3 regions of the Xylocopilactobacillus apis genome follow, and region 1 is predicted to be linked to each of the others. Evidence: predicted binding sites of a transcription regulator. Region 1 holds the regulator's gene; each other region holds the start of a gene.
What was found. The regulator CtsR, encoded in region 1, represses protease genes until heat stress. The targets are predictions, from matches to a motif close to TTGGTCAAAAAAGGTCAAANA.
Positions count from the first base shown of each region.

Region 2: a site for CtsR is predicted at 1,832-1,852, ahead of clpB (ATP-dependent chaperone ClpB). Genes of this name have one in related genera too.
Region 3: a site for CtsR is predicted at 1,516-1,536, ahead of R8749_RS06670 (ATP-dependent Clp protease ATP-binding subunit). Genes of this name have one in related genera too.

Region 1 covers NZ_AP026801.1:418,983-422,272, reverse strand. The annotation lists gene R8749_RS01980 (ATP-dependent Clp protease ATP-binding subunit) at 1-1,455, opposite strand, end outside; gene R8749_RS01975 (CtsR family transcriptional regulator) at 1,510-1,980, opposite strand; gene ppk1 (polyphosphate kinase 1) at 2,145-3,290, shown strand, end outside.
Region 2 covers NZ_AP026801.1:1,836,988-1,840,277, forward strand. The annotation lists gene clpB (ATP-dependent chaperone ClpB) at 1-1,799, opposite strand, end outside; gene R8749_RS08645 (magnesium transporter CorA family protein) at 1,902-2,822, shown strand; gene R8749_RS08650 (SDR family NAD(P)-dependent oxidoreductase) at 2,823-3,290, opposite strand, start outside.
Region 3 covers NZ_AP026801.1:1,396,088-1,399,377, reverse strand. The annotation lists gene R8749_RS06670 (ATP-dependent Clp protease ATP-binding subunit) at 1-1,479, opposite strand, end outside; gene R8749_RS06665 (hypothetical protein) at 1,693-1,875, shown strand; gene R8749_RS06660 (phosphocarrier protein HPr) at 2,020-2,286, shown strand; gene ptsP (phosphoenolpyruvate--protein phosphotransferase) at 2,286-3,290, shown strand, end outside.

The DNA.
Region 1 (3,290 bases):
TACGACAATTTCCTGCACTTTCTGCTCAGAGTTATTACCATACTTAGCCCGATTTAACTTATCTTTTAGTTCAAACTCTTCTCTGCGAATTTCAGCTGCTAATTCAAAATCCTGATTTTTTACTGCAGATTCTTTATCGGCTTCAATCTTCAGCAACTTTTTATTTAATGAATCGGCCTTAGAACCAGTAGCATGGGCTAAATGAACCTTAGCTGAAGCTTCATCAACTAAATCAATTGCCTTATCTGGTAAGAATCGATTAGTAATGTAACGATTAGATAGTTCGACTGCTGCATCAATTGCCTCATCACTAATTTTTAAATAGTGATGTTCTTCATACCGTGAACGTAGCCCTCGTAAAATCTCTTTAGTTTCAGCAATTGTTGGCTCATCAACCTGAACCGTCGCAAAACGTCTTTCAAGCGCTGCATCTTTTTCCACATATTTTTGATATTCATCTAATGTGGTAGCCCCAATCAGCTGGATTTCACCACGAGCCAGAGCCGGCTTTAAAATATTGGAAGCGTCAATTGCTCCTTCAGCTCCTCCAGCTCCAATTAATGTATGCAATTCATCAATAAAAAGAATTACGTTATCGCTGTTAGAAACCTCTTTAATCAATTTTTTCAGTCGGTCTTCAAATTCACCCCGATATTTAGTGCCCGCAACAAGAGAGCCCATATCAAGCATCATTAAGCGATCGTCCTGCATTTCTTCTGGAACAGTTCCAGCAACAATCTTTTCAGCTAATCCTTCAGCAATTGCAGTTTTCCCAACTCCCGGTTCACCGATTAAAACTGGATTATTCTTGGTTCTGCGAGAAAGGATTTGAATAACTCTTTTAACTTCTTTTTCACGGCCAATAACTGGATCAACTCTATTCTGCCTTGCTAATTCGGTTAAATCTCGTGCCAATTTATCTAAAGTAGGAGTCTTGGTATTTTTATTCGTTGTCATTTCCGGATTAGAAACGGGTCTTCTTTTTGCACCCGTCCTTCCTGGCGCTTCACTGATACCCATTTTCTTAAGCAAAAGCTGACGAGTTTTGTTAAGATTTAGACCTAAATTTACTAAAATCCGAGTTGCCAAAACATCATCTTCTCGTAAAAGACTTATCAAAATATGCTCGGTTCCAATTTTTAATGCCCCCAGCCTTTTGGCCTCATCTCCTGCGACAGCCAAAATTTCTTTAGCTTTTTGCGAGTACCCCAAATTATTACTGATCCCCGCGTTTTCTACGCCAGTACCAAAGCCCGTTAAATCATCAATCTCTTCTCGAATATCTGCTTCGTTAACGTTGAGTTTTCTCAATGTTTTCCCAGCAATTCCTTCAGTTTCAATGACCAGTGCTAATAATAAGTGTTCAGTTGACACCGCATAATGACCGTACATTTTCGCGTTTTCCTGTGCAATTTCCAGCACCATTCTGGCACTAGGTGTAAATAAGTTATCCATCAATAAAACCTCCTCTATGAGGAATTTAAACACTGTCTATATTATAATACTAAACTAATTCTCATACTCTAGCTTTGTCAAAATACACTTTAAAATATGAGCTCTTAATTTATTTTGAACGGGTTTTTCTATATCTCCTAAGGCATCGTTGTCAAGTGCAGAAATAATAATCCGACCGCAAGAGTCTGTAATAACTTCTTCACTGATTAATTGATTAACAATCGTAGTCGCATCACTTAAAGTTAAAACCGACCCAATATCAGCTTTAACCTTTTCCAAAAGATCTCCGCATTCAACAAACTGCAGCTTAACAATTCTAATGTAACCGCCACCACCGCGTTTACTCTCAACATAATAACCATGTTTTGAATCAAAACGAGTCTTAATCACATAGTTTATTTGAGAAGGCACAACATTAAAGTAATCAGCGATTTGCTGCCTTCTCAGTTCGACTTCAAAATTCTCTTTTAAAATACTTTTTATATATTCTTCAATTAAATCTGATAAATTATTTGATTGGCTCATTGTTTTTCCTTGACTATACTTGACTAACATTATAATACAAGGACACTTAATTTTAAAGCATTGAGAAAAAGTTTGAAATTTTTTTACCCATTATGGTCTTAATTAAAAAAATAAGCATATACTGTTATTGTAAAGATTAACGTTGATGGTGAGGTGAACGAACAATGGCTGATACTCTTTTGCGACAACACGATTTTATGAATCGGGAAATCAGTTGGCTGTCATTTAATGATCGAATCTTAGATTTAGCGGATAGTCCAAGAATTCCGCTCTTGGAGCGCGCAAATTTCCTTAAAATTACCCAATCAAACCTCGACGAGTGGTATATGATCAGAGTTGCAAATTTAATTAGAGAAGTTAATTCCGGCGATAAACATCCTGATAAATCAGGAATGGCCCCAAATACTCAGTTAAACCAAGTTCGTAAACTAGTTAAAAAGCAGCTCAAAAGGCAAAATAAAATTTGGACTAAACTTAAAAATTGTTTTGAAAATCTTGGGATAAAAATTCTCGATTATCAAAAATTAACTGACGACGAAAAATCTTACGCCGACAGCTACTTTGAAACAACAATCAGCCCGCTGATTGAAATCGAACTTCTCCCCAAAGATCTCCCTTGGCCGGAAATGGAAAATGGCGATATGTATTTTATCGTTGATATGGTCAGCTCTAGTGACCAAACAAAACATATCTTTGCCCATTTTAAACTTCCGTCTCTTGAAAGGCTTCTTAAATTCAAAGATCAGTCAAATCAATTCATTTTACTTGAACAAATTATCAAAGCTCACTATCAAGACATAATTTCGACTAAATTTAAAGGGCGCTTTTTAGCCCAAAGTATTTATCTTTACCGGATTTTAAAAGACATGGATATCAGATCTTTACCGAAGGACTCTGATAATACCGAACAAGCGGTAGAAATTGCAATTGAAAAGCGGGAGGCTTCTCCTGTTATCTTCCTAGCAATGGACGCTAATGCTCCAAGCAAGGTTTTAAAAACTTTGACCCATGCTCTTTCGGTCAATCCTCTTAACACTTTTCATATCTCTGGGGACTGGGATTATGACTTTATTAGTCCATTATGTAAAAAAATTACTGACAATAATCAGATTAACACTGAAAAATTGCATTTTAAGAGACACTCTCCTCACCATTTATCAGAATTGGAAGATGAACATATTTTTGAACAAATTCAAAAGAAAGATTATCTCCTTCATCATCCATATGACAGTTACGATGCAATTACTAATTTCTTTCAACAGGCAGCCGTCAACCCATCAGTTACTGAAATTTACATCACAATTTATCGC
Region 2 (3,290 bases), 850 kb from region 1:
AATGGACGATTTGGATCTTGAATCCCTGCTCTTGAACGAATAATTGCATCTGAAACAACTTTAATTGCCTCATCCTGACCAACGACACTCTTCTTTAAATCATCTTCAAGATGCAGCAATTTATCGCGGTCACTTTGAACTAATTTAGAAATTGGAATCCCAGTTTGACGACTAATTACTTCAGCAATCTCATTTTCGGTTACCGATTCATCAACCATCCAATCAGCATGACCTTTTGAGCTTCCTTCTGCCTCTTGTAATTCGTGTTCTAAATCAGGTAAAGTTCCGTGCTGAATTTTAGCTGCCGTTTCAAAATCAGAACGATTTTGCGCTTCTTGTAAATCATGCCGCGCTTTTTCAATTGCTTTTTTCTTTTCGTTTAAAGAATTGATTGATTTTAATTCTTCATTCCAACGAGCTTTTAAGCGATTATTTTCTTCTTTGGCTTCAGCGATTTCTTTCTTGGTATCTTCTAATCTAATCTTTGAAGCTTTATCAGTTTCTTTTTTAAGAGATTCTTCTTCAATTTGCAGCTGCACTAATTTTCGATTGCTCTCATCAAGTTCTTCTGGCACTGAGTGCATCTCAACGTTAATATTAGCGCTGGCTTCATCGACTAAATCAATCGCCTTATCCGGCAAAAATCGATCCGTAATATATCGATTAGATAAAGTAGCAGCGGCAACTAATGCACTATCATGAATTCGTACTCCATGATAAACTTCAAATCTTTCTCTAAGACCCCGCAAAATACTGATGGTATCTTCAACAGTTGGTTCATTAATCATTACTCGCTGGAAACGACGTTCTAAGGCTTTATCTTTTTCGATATACATTCTGTATTCATCAAGCGTTGTTGCCCCAATTAACCGCAGTTCTCCTCGTGCCAGCATTGGTTTTAGTAAGTTCCCGGCATCCATACTGCCTTCAGTTTTACCTGCACCAACGATATTGTGAATTTCATCGATGAAAAGAACAATTCTGCCTTCAGATTTCTTAACTTCTTTCAACACGGCCTGCAGACGTTCTTCGAACTCTCCCCGATATTTAGCGCCGGCAATTAAAGCACCCATATCTAAGTTATAAACAACTTTATCTTTTAAATTGTCAGGTACATCGCCGTTAACAATTCGCTGAACTAAACCTTCGACAACGGCTGTCTTTCCAACCCCTGGATCTCCTATTAAAATTGGGTTATTCTTCGTCTTACGCGAAAGAACTCGAATGACATTCATAATCTCTGCATCACGGCCGATAACTGGATCTGCATTACCTTTTCTGGCTTCTGCCACCATGTTAGTGCCATACTTCTCTAATGCTTTATAGTTCTTTTCTGCATCTTGACTCGTAATTTTACCGCCGCCGCGTAGATCTTCAACTATTTTACGCATTTTAGTTTTGTTAAGCCCACGGCTTTGGAGAAATTTCGTAATTGCTAATTGCTCATGATCGAACAAAGCTAAAAGAATCGTATCAATCGCAACAAATTCATCACCGTTACTTTTGGCAATTTTCTGCGCAGTTGTAAAAAGGTTTAGTAAGTCACGAGAAATTGATTGTCCATTATTGCCGCCTGTAACTTTTGGCAAATTGGCAATTTCCTGCGTTAATTCTGCTGTTAAAACATCATTGGGAATATTTTGCCCTTCAAAAAGTGTCTTGCCCAATGAATCATCTTGATCCATAATTCCTTTGATCAAATGAGGAACGTCAATTTCATAATTTTGATTTTCGATTGCTATTTGTTGTGCTGTTTGAATTGCTTCATTTAATGTGTTAGTAAATTTATTCTGATCCATAATTATTACCTCGAAATTGGTTTAAATATATTATAGTCAGGATTGGTCAAAAAGTCAAAAACAATTTTAAAAATTTTGTTATAATATTTTCAGGTTAAAAAAATGATAAAAACAAATAATAATTATCCCAACTTTAATTGGATTCAAGTGATTGATCCAACTGATGAAGAACTAATTGAAATTAGTGATAAATATAAATTAAATCTAGAAATGATTGAGTATGCAACTGATAAGTTTGAGTCTCCACGCTTTGAACACGATGGTGATACCGACTTGATAATCATGGATGGTATTGCTGAACATTCAGATAAAAAAGCAGTAATCCAACCAATTTCTTTTTTTGTACAAAAAAATGATCGTTTGATTACTTTTACTAATCACGGAACCAGTCAAATGTTAGACGAAACGATGCAAAAATCACCTAAGAGTTTTTTAAGCAGCATCACTAATGAAAAAACCAAACCGTTAGACCTCGTTTTAAATGCATTCTTTAATTTAACAGCTAATTATTTAGATGCCCTGTCAGAAGTCGAACGTCAGCATAATCTTCTTCAAAAAGAAATCTATGTGCATCGCAATAGTGAGTATTTGAGTGAGCTTCTAAACGTTAAAGTAAATCTAATTTATTATCTCAATGCTTTAGAACGAAACAAAGCAACGTTGGACCAATTTCGAAACGACAACCAACAAAAAATCGATATCTCCGAAGATGAATTTCTCGAAGATATCGAAATTGAAATGAAACAAGCTTTAGATATGGCAAATATTTCGACCAAAATCATGAATTTATTGTCTGATGCCTATGAAAATATTGTTACGAATAACACTAACCGTTCAATGAGTATTTTAACAGTTGCTTCAATCGTTCTTGCAATTCCCGCAATTGTAGTGGGCTTTTTCGGAATGAATGTCCATTTGCCAATGACCGACGGAACTTTCTCATGGATTCTTATAACTTTTGGAACGACAATTATTATGGTCTGGGTTTACCAAATCCTTAAAAGACATGGATTTTTTAATTAACTATTTCTTATTGAAAACTACTCCCGATAAGTAATCGCCTACCCGTGGCGCAAATGGATATAATTTAGCAGCAGCTTCCATATACCACGGCAAATTCACTTCTCGCTTATAGCGCTCCAACAAGAGTGCTATTTTTTTGGCAACGGCCGTAGAATTCAAAAGATAGTTTTGTACTGAATTCGAATAATTACCTGTTTTATCTGCTTTATTAAGAAAAGGGGTTTCAACTGGCCCGGTGTTTACTGTCGATACCAAAACGTGATAGGGTCTCATTTCTAAGCGCAGACCATTTGAAAAAGCAATTACTGCTGCTTTCGAACTTCCATAAACTGCAGCTTTTGGAGTTGTCAATTTTCCCGCCATCGATGCCACATTAATAATGTGACCAAAACCTTGTTTAACCATCAATTGCGCAACATATTTTGTTAAATAAATCAAACCCAAAGCATTCGTCTGAAAAGTCTGAGC
Region 3 (3,290 bases), 980 kb from region 1:
TTTAGCTAGCTGTTTTGCAAGCTCAGTTTTACCGACACCAGTTGGTCCAACAAAAAGAAATGAACCAATTGGCCGACCGGTTTTATTGAATCCAATTCGATTTCTTCTAATCGCACGAGCAACTTTATCAACTGCTTCATCTTGACCAATGACTTTTTCCTTAAGGTCGCTGGCAAGATTTTTAAGCTGCTGTTGTTCTTTAGATTGAAGTTCTCCAACTGGAATATTTGTCATTTTTTCGACAATCTTCTCAATATCTTTTGTAGTAACTTCCGGCCAATCTGCTAATTTATTTTCATCAGTTTTTTGACTAGTTTTTAATTTGGAAACCTGGTCGCGATAATATGCAGCTTTTTCATAATCTTCTTCGCGAAGAGCTTCGCTTTTTTTATCTTCAACTTCTTGAATCTTATTTTGAATAATTTGAGGATCAACGACATCTATCGTTAAATTCTTTTGAGAACCACTTTCATCCATTAAATCAATTGCTTTGTCGGGAAGATAACGATCTTGAATATAACGGTTTGAGAGTTTTACAGCGGCTTCGATTGCATCTTTTGAATAATGAACGTGATGATAATCCTCATAACGCTGCTGAAGTCCTTCAAGAATTTGAATTGATTCTTTAACTGTCGGTTCACTGACTAGTACAGATTGAAGTCTTCTTGCAAGAGCTGAATCTTTTTCAATTGTGCGATATTCATTGGATGTGGTAGCTCCAACAATTTGAATATCACCTCTAGAAAGTGCAGGTTTTAATACATTTCCTGCATCCATCCCGCCTTCAGCGTTTCCCGCACCAACGATTTCGTGAATCTCATCAATAAAGAGAATAATTGACTTGTCACTTTTTAGTTCGTCAATCAATTGCTGCATCCGCTGTTCGAATTGTCCTCTAATTCCAGTTCCCTGAACTAATGAAACGACATCAAGCCTAACAATTTTTTTGTCTTGAAGTTTTTGAGGAACGTTTCCTTTTGCAATTTGTTCAGCCAAACCTTCTACAACAGCGGTTTTTCCAACTCCTGCCTCACCAATTAGAACCGGATTGTTTTTTGTTCGGCGATTTAAAATTTCAATTACCCGAGCAATTTCTTTGTCCCGACCAATCACGGGATCAATCTTACCAACTCGTGCTTGTTGAGTTAAATCAACTCCGAATTTACCTAAAAAATTACCTAAAGTATTATTAGTTGGCTGTGTTGGATTAGGCGTTTGCTGCTGAGGATTTTGGGCCGAATTGTTATTGATACTGTTTTCAATGTTTTGAATATTTCCATTAATAGATGCCGCTTCTTTAAAAAAGTTCTCAAGGATATTTGTTGGATCAATACCTCTATTATTAGTGGCATCTTGAATTTGTTGTTCTTTTAATTGTTGGTAGCAAATTTGACATAAATCCAATTCGTTCTTTTGACCATTTTCATTAGTGAAAAGATGAATTGTTGCGGGTCGTTGCTTACAATTTTGACAAATCATATATTATTTGCGACTCCTTTCATAAGGCCTCAAAAAAGTTTGACCTTTCTTGACATAGTAAAGTATATAACGAAAAATTAAAAAAATACAGAATTTTTTAATTATTTTTAAAAGTTAAAATTTTTTAATTATTTTTTTGACTTTTAATAAAAATTTTATATTGTAATTTATATTAATCAAAGAACCGAAGAGTCATAAATTGCAGAGGTAAAAATGGAAGATTATAAAGAATTAATAAAAAAAATGATTGCCGAACCCGGAAAAGAATTTTTGGTGAAACATCAAGATTTTCCGGCTTTTCATCAAGCATGGGTTCAATATCCTAATCATGATGAGATCGTGGGTAAGGCATTAAAGGACGGAGATGTATTATATCGTTATGTACCAAAAGAATAATCAATAAGATATTTGTTCACATATAGTAAACGATTTCTTCATAATTAGATCACCTTTTTTCTATTGTTTATTTTCCAAAAAAATGATAACCTTTTCAATTGTAGGGTTAATCCCTAAACGTAAATTTAAAAGGAGTAAATAAAAATGGCATCTAAAGATTTTCATATTATTGCAGAAACAGGAATTCATGCACGTCCAGCAACTATTTTAGTTCAGACTGCAAGTAACTTTAAATCTGATATTAAATTAGAATATAAGGGCAAATCTGTAAACCTAAAATCAATTATGGGTGTAATGTCATTGGGCGTTGGTCAAGGTGCAGACGTAACAATCACTGCTGAAGGTGACGATGCAGATGACGCAATGAAATCTATTGTTGAAACGATGACTAAAGAAGGATTATCAGAATAGTGAGTGAGCTATTAAAAGGTATTGCTGCCAGTGATGGTGTTGCCGTAGCTAAAGCCTACCTGCTTGTTCAACCTGATCTTTCGTTCAGCAAAAAAAGTATTACTGACGTTGAAAAAGAAAAGGCTCGCTTAGATAGCGCTTTAGATCAATCCAAGACTGAACTTGAAAAAATAAAAGATCATGCTGAAAAAACAATTGGAACTGAAGAAGCTCAAGTTTTTGAAGCGCATATTATGATTTTAGCTGATCCTGATTTCATCGGTACGATCAAACAAGAAATTGAAGATCAAAAGGAAAATGCTGAAGCTGCACTTTCAGACGTATCTGGTAATTTCATTTCAACATTTGAAGCGATGACAGATAACGACTACATGAAAGAGCGGGCTGCTGATATTAGAGACGTTACTAAACGAGTAATGAGTCATCTTTTGGGAGTTAATTTACCAGATCCGACGATGATTAATGAAGAAGTTGTAATCATTGCTAAGGATCTCGCGCCTAGTGATACTGCTCAGCTTAATCGTAAATATGTCAAAGCTTTTGTTACTGATGTTGGCGGTAGAACAGCTCACTCAGCTATTATGGCCCGTTCTTTGGAAATTCCAGCTGTAGTTGGAACTGATAAAGCAACGGATCTTGTTCAAAGCGCGGGTGATGTAAAAATTGCGGTCAACGGAATTACTGGTGATGTAATTATTGATCCAACAGCAGATGAAATTTCTCAATTTGAAAAAGCTGGCAAAGATTTTGTTCAGCAAAAAGAGGAATGGGCTAAACTAAAAAATGAGTCGACAATTACTGCTGACGGAAAGCATTTCATTTTGGGAGCTAATATTGGTACTCCAAAGGATTTAGATGGAGTTCTTGATAATGGTGGAGAAGCCATTGGCTTATACCGGACAGAATTTCTTTACATGGATTCATCAGAATTGCCAACAGAAGATGACCAATTTGAAGCTTACCGCAAGGTTTTAGCTGGAATGAATGGGAAACAAGTTGTTGTT